DNA from 2 places in the Streptomyces sp. NBC_00414 genome. Region 1 is predicted to be linked to the other one. Evidence: riboswitches for the same ligand, from Rfam matches in the RefSeq annotation. Region 1 holds a riboswitch; the other holds the start of a gene.
What was found. A riboswitch is a leader RNA that binds a small molecule or an ion and turns the genes downstream of it on or off. The one in region 1 is predicted to bind glycine.

Region 2: linked by a shared signal. The riboswitch ahead of gcvT (glycine cleavage system aminomethyltransferase GcvT) and the one ahead of gcvP (aminomethyl-transferring glycine dehydrogenase) in region 1 are both predicted to bind glycine.

Annotation. Positions count from the first base shown of each region.
Region 1 covers NZ_CP107935.1:8,469,266-8,475,204, forward strand. Annotated here, with positions in the region: gene OHS59_RS36850 (DNA polymerase IV) at 1-1,265, shown strand, start outside; gene OHS59_RS36855 (PRC-barrel domain-containing protein) at 1,423-1,797, opposite strand; glycine riboswitch at 1,902-1,997, shown strand; gene gcvP (aminomethyl-transferring glycine dehydrogenase) at 2,183-5,068, shown strand; gene OHS59_RS36865 (carboxylesterase/lipase family protein) at 5,145-5,939, opposite strand, start outside.
Region 2 covers NZ_CP107935.1:3,420,532-3,426,470, reverse strand. Annotated here, with positions in the region: gene glyA (serine hydroxymethyltransferase) at 1-671, opposite strand, end outside; gene gcvH (glycine cleavage system protein GcvH) at 685-1,065, opposite strand; gene gcvT (glycine cleavage system aminomethyltransferase GcvT) at 1,223-2,350, opposite strand; glycine riboswitch at 2,514-2,629, opposite strand; gene OHS59_RS14530 (AAA family ATPase) at 2,823-3,509, shown strand; gene OHS59_RS14525 (enhanced serine sensitivity protein SseB) at 3,560-4,345, shown strand; gene OHS59_RS14520 (enhanced serine sensitivity protein SseB C-terminal domain-containing protein) at 4,612-5,403, shown strand; gene OHS59_RS14515 (ABC transporter permease) at 5,785-5,939, shown strand, end outside.

The DNA.
Region 1 (5,939 bases):
CCATGGCGCAGGCCCGCCGCCTGGCACCGAACGCCGCCTACCTCGTACCGCGCTTCGGGCTCTACCGGCAGATCAGCGAGCAGGTGATGGGGCTCCTGCGGGAGCTGTCGCCGCTGGTGGAGCCGCTGAGCCTGGACGAGGCGTTCGTGGATCTGGAGGCCGGGGAGACGGCCTGGGACGAGCGGTCCGCGCTGCTGGCCGGGAGGAAGCTGCGCGCCGACATCCGGGCCGTCACGGGGCTCACCGGATCCGTGGGTCTCGCGGCCTGCAAGATGCTCGCGAAGATCGCCTCCGAGCAGGCCAAGCCCGACGGGCTCGTGCTGATAGAGCCGGGCACCGAGCGGGCCCTGCTCGCGCCCATGTCGGTGCGCATCCTGCCGGGCGTGGGGCCCGCCACGGGGGACCATCTGCGGCGGGGCGGGATCAGCACGGTCGGGGAGATCGCCGAGGCGGGCGAGGACGAGCTCGTACGGCTGCTGGGGAAGGCCCACGGCCTCGCCCTGTACGCCATGGCGCTGGCCCGCGACGAGCGGCCCGTGGTGGCCGAGCGGGACACCAAGTCGGTGTCCGTCGAGGACACGTACGACGTGGACATCCATGACCGGGTGCGGGTGCGGATGGAGGTGCAGCGGCTTGCGGACCGGTGTGTCCAGCGGTTGCGGGGGGCGCATCTGTCGGGGCGGACCATCGTGCTGAAGGTGCGGCGGTACGACTTCTCGACGCTGACGCGGTCGGAGACGTTGCGGGGGCCCACGGACGACCCCTCGGTGGTGCGGGAGGCTGCCGCGCGGCTGCTGGAGGCGGTGGACACCACGGGGGGTGTGCGGTTGTTGGGGGTCGGGGTTTCGGGGCTTGCCGACTACACGCAGGAGGATCTGTTCGCGCAGGCCCAGGCGCAGCAGGCCCTGGAGCGGGCTGCTGAGGATGCCGCTGTCGTTGTCGACGAGGGGGCGGAGCGGGGTGGGGCGGAGGCGGTCGAGGAGGTTGCTGGGGAGGCGGTCGGGCCGGCGGCGGGGCGGGTGCCCGAGGTGCCGGAGCCTGCGGCGGAGCGGCAGTGGCGGGCGGGGCACGATGTTCGGCATGCCGAGTTCGGGCATGGGTGGGTGCAGGGGAGTGGGCTGGGGAGGGTCACCGTGCGGTTCGAGACGCCGGATTCCTTGCCGGGGCGGGTGAAGACGTTTCGTATCGATGATCCTGGGTTGGAGGTGGCTGAGCCGTTGCCTCTGGTTGCGCGGGTGCCTTCGGCGATGGATGCGGAGGGGTAGGGGTGGGGGTGCGTTTGTGGGTGCGGGGCCGTTGTGGCTGGTTGCGCAGTTCCCCGCGCCCCTAAAAGATTGCGCCGTTCCCCGCGCCCCTGGAGGGCGAGAGGATTGCGCCGATCGCCGCGTCCCCAAAGGGCCGCGGCCCCAGGTGGGGCGGGTGTCAGGTGGGGTCTTCTGTGGTTGCCAGGTGGCCGAAGTCGTGGTCCGGGAAGGGGGGTGGTGGGGCCAGGTCCAGGCCGTAGTGGTGGTAGAGCTGCAGTTCTTGTTCGGGGGAGAGGTGGCGGCCCACTCCGAAGTCGGGGGCGTCCTTGATCAGGGAGCGTTCGAAGGGGATGTGCAGGGAGTCGTCGACCACCTTGCTGGGCTCCAGGGGGACGAAGGCGTCCCGGCTGAACAGGCCGGTGCGTATGGCCGCCCACTCCGGCGCACCGGTCGCGTCGTCGAGGTAGACCTCGTCGACGGTGCCGATCTTCGTGCCGTTGCGGTCGAACGCCTTGCGGCCTATCAGGTTGCGCGGATCGATGTCGGTCTGCACGGTCCCTCCAGCTGCTCGCAACTCATCCGTAAGCACTACGAAAGAGCACTTTGAGGAGGGCGGCCACTTGAGGGAACCCCGCTGGTAGGCTGGGCGACGGCTGCTGACCCCGTGCGGGAGAGTCCTCCAGGCTTCATCGGAGGCGCCGAAGGAGCAAATCCTCCCCGGAATCTCTCAGGCACACGTACCGCATGGACGAGGTCACTCTGGAAAGCAGAGCGGTGTTCGAGTGTTCGACGGGCCTCCGCTCTCACCGACGGTGAAAGCCGGCGCGCCTTCACGGCGAGCCGGTGAAGCTCTCAGGTTGAGATGACAGAGGGGGAGGCCGTTCGGGCACCCACATCGTGGTGCCCCTCGAAGGTCGTCAGACCAGGAGGCCTCCGTAATGACCGCCCAACGTATTCCGCTCTCCGAGCTCGAACAGGGAATCCCCTTCGAGCAGCGTCACATCGGGCCCGACTCCGCGGCCCGCGCCAAGATGCTCGCGCAGGTGGGGTACGGCTCGCTCGACGAGCTGACGGCCACCGCGGTGCCGGATGTGATCAAGAACGCCGACGCGCTGGAACTGCCGGGTGCGCGTACCGAGGCCGAGGTGCTGGCCGAGCTGCGCTCCCTGGCGGATCGCAACCAGGTGCTGGACTCCATGATCGGGCTCGGTTACTACGGGACGTTCACGCCGCCCGTCATTCTGCGCAACGTCATGGAGAGCCCGGCCTGGTACACGGCGTACACGCCCTATCAGCCCGAGATCTCGCAGGGGCGGCTGGAAGCCCTGCTGAACTTCCAGACCGTGGTCGCCGACCTGACCGGACTGCCGACCTCCGGCGCCTCGCTGCTCGACGAGGGCACGGCCGCCGCCGAGGCCATGGCGCTGTCGCGGCGCATGGGGAAGAACAAGAAGGGCCTCTTCCTCATCGACGCGGACACCATGCCGCAGACCATCGCCGTGATCCAGACCCGTGCCGAGCCCACCGGCGTCGAGGTCGTCGTCGCCGACCTGAGCGACGGCATCCCCGCCGAGCTGGCCGAGCGCGAGATCAACGGCGTACTCCTCCAGTACCCCGGCGCCTCCGGTGCCGTGCGGGACCTCAAGCCCGTCGTCGACCGGGCGCACGAGCTGGGCGCGGTCGTCACCGTCGCCGCCGACCTGCTCGCCCTGACGCTCCTCACCTCGCCCGGTGAGCTGGGCGCCGACATCGCCGTCGGTACGACCCAGCGCTTCGGTGTGCCGATGGGCTTCGGCGGGCCGCACGCCGGATACATGGCGGTGCGCGAGAAGTTCGCGCGCAGCCTGCCCGGCCGGCTCGTCGGCGTCTCGGTCGACGTGGACGGCAACAAGGCGTACCGCCTCGCCCTGCAGACGCGGGAGCAGCACATCCGCCGCGAGAAGGCGACCAGCAACATCTGCACGGCTCAGGTGCTGCTCGCCGTGATGGCCGGGATGTACGCCGTCTACCACGGCCCCGAGGGACTGAAGGGCATCGCTCAGCGCACCCACCGCTACGCCACGATCCTCGCCGCGGGTCTGAGGGCGGGCGGTGTCGAGGTCGTCCACGAGGCGTACTTCGACACCCTCACCGTGCGGGTGCCGGGCCGGGCCGCCGAGACGCTCGCCGCCGCCCGCCAGGGCGGGGTCAACCTCCACCTCGTCGACGCGGACCACCTGTCCCTCTCCTGCGACGAGACGACCACGCGGGCCCAGCTGGGCGTCGTCTGGTCGGCGTTCGGAGTCGACGGCGATGTGACGGCACTGGACGGGACCGCGCAGGACACGCTGCCGGAGCCGCTGCTGCGCACCGACGAGTACCTCGCGCACCCGGTCTTCCACCAGTACCGCTCGGAGACGGCGATGCTGCGCTACCTGCGCCGCCTCGCCGACCGTGACTACGCGCTCGACCGGGGCATGATCCCGCTCGGCTCGTGCACCATGAAGCTCAACGCGACCACCGAGATGGAGCCGGTCACCTGGCCCGAGTTCGGGCAGCTGCACCCCTTCGCGCCCGCCGAGCAGGCGCAGGGCTACCTGACGCTCATCCGTGAGCTGGAGGAGCGGCTCGCCGAGGTCACGGGCTACGACAAGGTGTCGTTGCAGCCCAACGCCGGTTCGCAGGGTGAGCTGGCCGGTCTGCTGGCCGTCCGCGGCTACCACCGGGCCAACGGCGACGAGCAGCGCACCGTCTGTCTCATCCCGTCCTCCGCGCACGGCACGAACGCCGCTAGTGCCGTGATGGCAGGGATGAAGGTCGTCGTCGTCAAGACCGCGGACGACGGCGAGATCGACGTCGAGGATCTGCGTGCCAAGATCGAGCAGTACCGTGACGAGCTGTCCGTGCTGATGATCACGTACCCCTCGACGCACGGCGTGTTCGAGGAGCACGTCGCCGACATCTGCGCGCAGGTGCACGAGGCGGGCGGTCAGGTCTACGTCGACGGCGCCAACCTCAACGCGCTGGTCGGCCTCGCCAAGCCCGGTCACTTCGGCGGCGACGTCTCGCACCTCAACCTGCACAAGACCTTCTGCATCCCGCACGGCGGCGGCGGCCCCGGCGTCGGCCCGGTCGGCGTGCGCGAGCACCTGGCGCCGCACCTGCCGAACCACCCGCTGCAGCCCGCCGCGGGCCCGGAGACGGGCGTGGGCCCGGTCTCCGCGGCGCCCTGGGGTTCCGCGGGCATCCTGCCCATCTCGTGGGCGTACGTCCGTCTCATGGGCGGGGAGGGCCTCAAGCGGGCCACGCAGGTCGCGGTGCTCAGCGCCAACTACGTGGCCAAGCGTCTGGAGCCGCACTACCCGGTCCTGTACACCGGTCCCGGCGGGCTGGTGGCGCACGAGTGCATCATCGACCTGCGGCCGCTGACCAAGGCGACCGGTGTGAGCGTCGACGACGTCGCCAAGCGGTTCATCGACTACGGGTTCCACGCGCCGACCATGTCGTTCCCGGTGGCCGGCACGCTGATGATCGAGCCCACCGAGAGCGAGGACCTCACGGAACTCGACCGGTTCTGCGACGCGATGATCGCCATTCGCGCGGAGATCGAGAAGGTCGGCTCGGGCGAGTGGGCGGCGGACGACAACCCGCTGCGCAACGCGCCGCACACCGCTGCCGCGCTCGGCGGCGAGTGGGAGCACGCCTACAGCCGCGAGGAGGCCGTGTTCCCGGCCGGGGTCTCGGCCGCCGACAAGTACTGGCCGCCGGTGCGGCGGATCGACCAGGCGTACGGCGACCGGAACCTGGTCTGTTCCTGCCCGCCGCTGGACGCGTACGAGGACTAGCGGGAAGGCCGTAGTGGCGCACCCGGGTACTTCCGCACCCGGGTGCGCCGCGGGGCATGACCTGCCCCGCACGGCGTCACCTGTGTCCGTCCCACAGGGTGCGCTGCCGCGGGCGTGGGTCGGTGAGCGGCTTCGAGACCGTGTCGAAGCGCATGGTGGTGCGGTCCTCGGAGTCGTACGCGGGCCAGCCGGGGTCGCCGTGGGTCGCGAAGGAGACCCAGGCGCTGTGCATGGCGTCCGCGAGGTGCTGAGGCGGCTCGGTGCCGAGCAGCGGCTTCATGGCCGGATCGTCGAGACGGTCGAAGACGAAGGGCATTTCGAGGGTGTGGCAGGCGCCGAGGCGGCCGTCGAAGGTCGGCGGCCGCCAGCCGAACTCGTACACGAACGTGGAGCCCGCCCCGCCGGAGCGCTGCTCCGCGAGACGAATGGCGGGCAGGCGGTAGAACCAGTCGGTGACCAGGGCGGCGAACAGCTCACCGGGAGAGGCGTCCGGGCGCTCCGCGCGGTAGGCCGCTGTGGCCTCGTCGGGGTCCAGGCCGTAACCGGCGGCGGCGGCCCGCAGGTGGGGCTCGCCTATGTGGTCGAGTACGCCGGTGGGGACGAGGAAGAGCCGGAACTCGTCGCTGTTGGTGCCGATCAGGATGTCCACATCGGCGCCGGCGCCGGAGGAGATGGCCTCGATGGGGGCTACGGGGAGCAGGGCTCCGTCGACGACCGGTTCGAAGGGCATCATGTTCTGCGCGATCTCGCCCCACAGGACCGGATCCGGGTTGGCCGCGATGGTGGCGCGCAGTTCTTCCACGCCCCGCACGAGCCGCTCCGCCGGAACGTCGGCGATGGCGCGGCGGGTCGGGGGGACGCCGAGCAGCCC
Region 2 (5,939 bases), 5.0 Mb from region 1:
GTGACCACGTCCGCGTGCTCCACCGGGTTGGGGTGGAGACCCGCCGCGACCAGGCCCGCGAAGTGCGCCATGTCGACCCACAGATAGGCCTCGACCTCGTCCGCGATCCGGCGGAACTCGGCGAAGTCCAGCTGCCGGGGGTACGCCGACCAGCCCGCGATGATCACCTTGGGGCGGTGCTCCTTGGCGAGCCGCTCGACCTCGGCCATGTCGACCAGGCCGGCGTCGTCCACGTGGTAAGCGACCACATTGAACTGCTTGCCGGAGAAGTTCAGCCGCATCCCGTGGGTCAGGTGGCCGCCGTGGGCGAGGTCCAGACCGAGGATGGTGTCGCCGGGCTGGGCCAGCGCGAAGAGCGCGGCCTGGTTGGCGGAGGCGCCCGAGTGCGGCTGCACGTTGGCGTACTCGGCGCCGAACAGCTCCTTGACGCGGTCGATGGCGATCTGCTCGGCGACGTCGACGTGCTCACAGCCGCCGTAGTAGCGGCGGCCGGGGTAGCCCTCGGCGTACTTGTTGGTGAGGACCGAGCCCTGGGCCTCCATGACCGCGACCGGGGCGAAGTTCTCCGAGGCGATCATCTCGAGGGTGGACTGCTGACGGTGCAGCTCGGCGTCGAGGGCGGCGGCGACGTCCGGGTCGAGTTCGTGCAGGGGCGTGTTCAGAAGCGACATCGGTGCGGAGTCCTTATTCGGAGCCGGAGAATTCGGTGTACTCGGCGGCGGAGAGCAGGTCCTTCGGCTCGTCCGCCACCCGTACCTTGAAGAGCCAGCCGCCCTCGAAGGGAGCGGTGTTCACCAGCGCGGGGTCGTCCACGACGTCCTGGTTGATCTCGGTGATCTCACCGGAGACGGGCGAGTACAGGTCGCTCACCGACTTGGTCGACTCCAGCTCGCCGCAGGTCTCGCCCGCGGTCACCGCGGCACCGACCTCCGGGAGCTGGACGTACACCACGTCACCGAGCGCGTTGGCCGCGTGCTCCGTGATGCCGACCGTCGAGACGCCGTCCTCGGCGCCCGACAGCCACTCGTGCTCCTTGCTGTAGCGCAGCTCTTGGGGGTTGCTCATGGCCTGAATTCTCCTGTACGCGGGGAGTGCTGATGCGGGGGAACGCTGGTGAGCTGGGTGGATGTGCCCAGAGTCACTTGTGTCGGTCGCGGACCATGGTTCACGTCCGGTGCTCGCGGACCGGTACCGATGATGCTTCTGACGCGTGCGGACAGTGTTACTTCTGACGCTTGTAGAACGGCAGAGCCACGACCTCGTACGGCTCGTGACTGCCCCGGATGTCCACGCCGACACCGGTGGTGCCGGGCGCGGAGTGCGCGGCGTCGACGTAGGCCATCGCGATCGGCTTGCCGAGCGTCGGCGAGGGCGCGCCGGAGGTGACCTCGCCGACGACCTTGCCGTTGGCGACCACGGGGTACCCGGCGCGCGGGACCCGGCGGCCCTCGGCGACCAGGCCGACGAGCACCCGCGGGGGATTCTCCAGGGCACGCGCGGCGGCCGCGGAGAGCGCCTCGCGTCCCACGAAGTCGCCCTCCTTCTCGAACTTCACGACCCGGCCGAGCCCGGCGTCGAACGGCGTGAGCGAGGTGCTCAGCTCGTGCCCGTACAGCGGCATGCCCGCCTCCAGGCGCAGGGTGTCCCGGCAGGAGAGCCCACAGGGGGCGAGTCCGGCCGCGGTTCCGGCGTCGGTCAGCGCCTGCCACAGCTTCTCGGCGTCGGCCGGGGCCACGAACAGCTCGAAGCCGTCCTCGCCGGTGTAGCCGGTGCGCGCGATCAGGGCGGGGACGCCGGCGACCGTGCCGGGCAGGCCCGCGTAGTACTTCAGGCCGTCCAGGTCGGCGTCGGTGAGGGACTTCAGGATGCCGGAGGACTCGGGCCCCTGTACGGCCAGCAGGGCGTACGCGTCCCGGTCGTCGCGCACCTCGGCGTCGAAGCCCTCGGCGCGCTCGGTGACGGCGTCCAGGACCACCTGGGCGTTGGAGGCGTTCGCCACGACCATGTACTCGCTGTCGGCGAGGCGGTAGACGATCAGGTCGTCGAGGATGCCCCCGTCGGCCCGGCAGATCATGGTGTAGCGGGCGCGGCCGGTCTTCACGCCCCCGATGTTGCCGACCAGCGCGAAGTCCAGCAGCGCGGCGGCCTGCGGGCCGCTCACCGTGATCTCCCCCATGTGCGAGAGATCGAAGAGACCGGCCCGGGTGCGGACGGCGAGGTGCTCGTCGCGCTCGGATCCGTAGCGCAGCGGCATGTCCCAGCCGGCGAAGTCGGTCATCGTCGCGCCCAGCGAGCGATGCAGGGCATCGAGCGCGGTACGGCGCGGTTCAACGGGGGTGTTGCTGCTCATCGGCGGGGCTCCCAAGGCATGACGGCGAGGTCGTTCCTCCCCATCTGTCATCGGAACCTGAGAGGTTCGCCGTGTCCACCGGTGAATACGGGGGTCACTGACTTGCACCTTGGGTGGGGCCGACGCCCTGGCTGTCAGGGGGCGGCCCGCTTTTCAGATGTGCCTCGTCCGCGCGGTAACGGGGGCCTGAGAGATTCAAGGGAGGGACTTGCTCCTTCGGCGCCCGGGCACTCGTACACCTGCGTGTACATGTACCCGGAACTCTCCCGCGCGGATTCAAGCGGCCGGTATGCAGTTGGCGGGCACATCATTGCACGCCCCCGGCTCCGGGAGGGGGCCGAGCAGTGACCGGACGGGGGTCAGGGGTGTTCACAGTGATCTGTGACGGGGCTGTGGCAGGACAAGAACAGAAACGGGGGGACCAGCGCATTACCTTCTCTTTACACTCGACGGAGATGGGTCTGCCGACCCCATGGGGAGGACGATCAGGGTGAACAGGACCACGGCGTACGCGACCGGCACGGGCATCGCGCTGCCCAAGCAGCCACCCGCACCGGCCAGGGAGGCGTGCGACCCGATGGTGACGCCCGTCGTCCGCGATCTGCGGGCCCGCTCGGGACACAGCCCGCACGGTCTGCGCTTCGGAGGGGCCGACCTGGTGGTGGTCACGGGCCTGCCGGGCAGCGGCAAGTCGACCCTGATGCGCCGGGCGGTCACCGGCCGCCGCATCGACTCGCAGGACACCCGCGACCGCTGGGACGAGCGCCTCGCCCGTTTCCTGCCGTACGCGGTCTACCGGCCCCTCGTCCGCGCCGCGCACTACGCGGGCCTGCGCCGGGCCCTGCGCTCCGGGGAGGGCGTCGTCGTGCACGACTGCGGTACGCAGGCCTGGGTGCGCAGCTGGCTCGCCCGGGACGCCCGGCGCCGCGGGGGCACCCTGCACCTGCTCCTGCTGGACGTCGATCCCGGGACGGCGCTCGACGGCCAGCGCGAGCGCGGCCGGGGCGTCTCGCGGTACGCGTTCGCCCGGCACCGCGGCGCGGTCGCCCGGCTGCTGCGGTCCGTGGAGAAGGGCGACCTCCCGGAGGGCTGCGGTTCCGCGGTGCTCGTCGACCGTGCCGCGGCGGACGTGCTGCGGCGCATCGATTTCGGCGACTGACGGCGACTAACCTCGTCAACCGCACACGGCGGTTGGAGCAGGCGGTGGAGATGGACTTCCAGGCACAGGACATTCCGGCACAGGCGCACCCCCACATGGGTTGGCCCGGCAACGAGTTGGAGGAGGTGCTCGCCGCGTCCCTGGGACTCCCTCCGTCGCCCTCGACGGGGGCCCGGGTCGTGGAGACCCTCGGACGCGGCTTCATCTGGGTGCCGCTGCCCGAGGGGGGCGGCCCGCACAGCGGCCCGCTCGACCTGCCCACGATCGAGCTGGGCGGGCAGGCGTACGTGCCGGTCTTCACCTCGGAGCAGCAGTTCCGCCAGGTCGTCGGCGACCGCATGGCGTACACCGTGGCGCCCGCCGTGGAGTTCGCGCGCGGTCTGCCGCCCCAGGTCGGGATCGCGCTGAACCCGGACGGCACGGTGGGGATGCCGGTTCCCCCGCTCGCCGTCGCCGAGCTGTGCCGGGCCGGCCGGACCGAGCTGGACGGGCCCGCGAGCGGCGGCCGGGTCCGGCTGTTCCAGCCCGACTGGCAGGACGACCCGGTGGACTTCCTGGCCGCGGCCTCGGCGGAGTTCGACGCGACCGGCGTGGTGGCGAGCGCCCGGCGCTGTCTGGCGAGCATCGAGGGCGGCGACACGGTGATGTTCGTCGGCGTGGAGGCGACCCACTGGGACGAGAACGCGCGCACGCTCCCGCTGGACGCCCTGGGCCGCGCCCTCGGCCGGGTCCCGCTGCCCCACCCGGTGAGCCTGGTCTTCCTGGACGTGGCCCAGGACCCGGTGGGCGACTGGCTCCGCGCCCGGGTGCGGCCCTTCTACACCCACGCTTTCTGAGGTGGGCGCGTCCCGAAAGGGGCGCGGGGCTGTTTCGATGTGCGGCTCCGCCGCGGGGCGCGGCCGGCCACACACAACCCGCGCACGACGCATCACACACGGTCCCGAGCTCAGAACACCAAACCCGGCGGAGCGCAACGGTGCTGTCGGGATCGCCGCTTAAGCTGGTTTCATGGCTCGGTCGGGGTGGTGCGATGTTCAAGTGAACATGGCACCTCGTCGAATTGGAACCGTATGTCAGTGATGTCGCGAAGGGGCGGTAGAAGGTGAGCGCGTCGGGCACGGCCGCGGCCGGGCAGGTCGAGCACATGCTGCGCCAAGTGACGCCCGGGCGTTACGACGCCTACGAGGCGCTCCTTCGCGCTCTCGCGACCCCGCCGTCCGGTCAGGTGTGGATGCTGCTCTGGCACGGCCAGTCGGGCTCGCCCGACGCCCAGTACGGGAACATGGAGGTCGACGGCTTCGGCTACGCGCCCTGTGTGACCTCCGCCCAGGAGCTCTCGGCCAGCGGCTGGAACCGTTCGTACGAGGTGGTCGACGGGCTCGACGTGGCCCGCACCCTCTACCCCGACCACTACGGCCTCTGGCTGAATCCGCACGCGCCGGGCGGCGGCGTCGGCATCCCCTGGCTCGACCTGCGGCGCATCGCCACCGGTCTGGAGCGGCAGCCCGCGGGTCCGCTGCGGCTGTCCGAGCCGGGCATCGAGATCCCGCAGTTCTACGCCCTGCTCACGCAGAACGCGCACCGGACCGCCGCCGTCCGCTCGCTGCGCCGCGCCTGGGTGCAGCCCGCGCTCGGAGCCCCGTATCTCGCCATCGGGCTCGATGTGTACGACACCAGTCCACCGGCCGTGGACTCGGTGCGGGCGATGATGCAGCAGTCGATCGGGGCGGTGCCGGACGGTCTGCCGGTGTCGACCGTCGCGATGTCGGACGAGTACGACCCGGTGGCCCTGTGGCTGCGCGCCAACGCGCGGCCGTTCTACGACCGGGAGGCGCACGCGGCTCCCGTCCAGGCGCCGGCGGCGGGCGGTTACGGGTTCCCCGGCACGTACTGAGATGATCTGGACGGACGGCGTCCATCCCTCCGGGTGGCCGCAGTCCGTCAGGTGGAGTCCACCCAGTGGAGCATCCGCTCTCACACCCGTACCGCCGCTGGGCGGAATGTCCCGATCTACGCGGGTAAATGAGCTGCGGGGCCCCTTTCGCCCCAAGTGTCATGTGTCCGACCCCCGTTACCCGGCGTTCGGATAACGGAACCCTCCTGACGGCATCACGGTTGCGCATCCATTCGCCTTCAAGTCTGGCTTCAGATCACCGAGGCGTTGAAGACTCCCGGTCCAGGGGGTTTAAACCTTCTGTATGTACGAAGGACTGATCACGCCGCTACCGCGGCAAGCGTGGGCCGGCTACCGCCGGTTGAGAGGGGTCCCTGCCAGATGACGGCACCATTGCACGAGCCGACGGCCGAAGCCGCACCGAGCGCGGCCGACGAGGCGGCGCTCATTGCCGGCTCCGCCGAGGCGAAGGCGGTACAAGGGCGTTCCCTCGGCCGCATCGCCTGGGAGCGCCTGAAGCGCGACAAGCTGGCCCT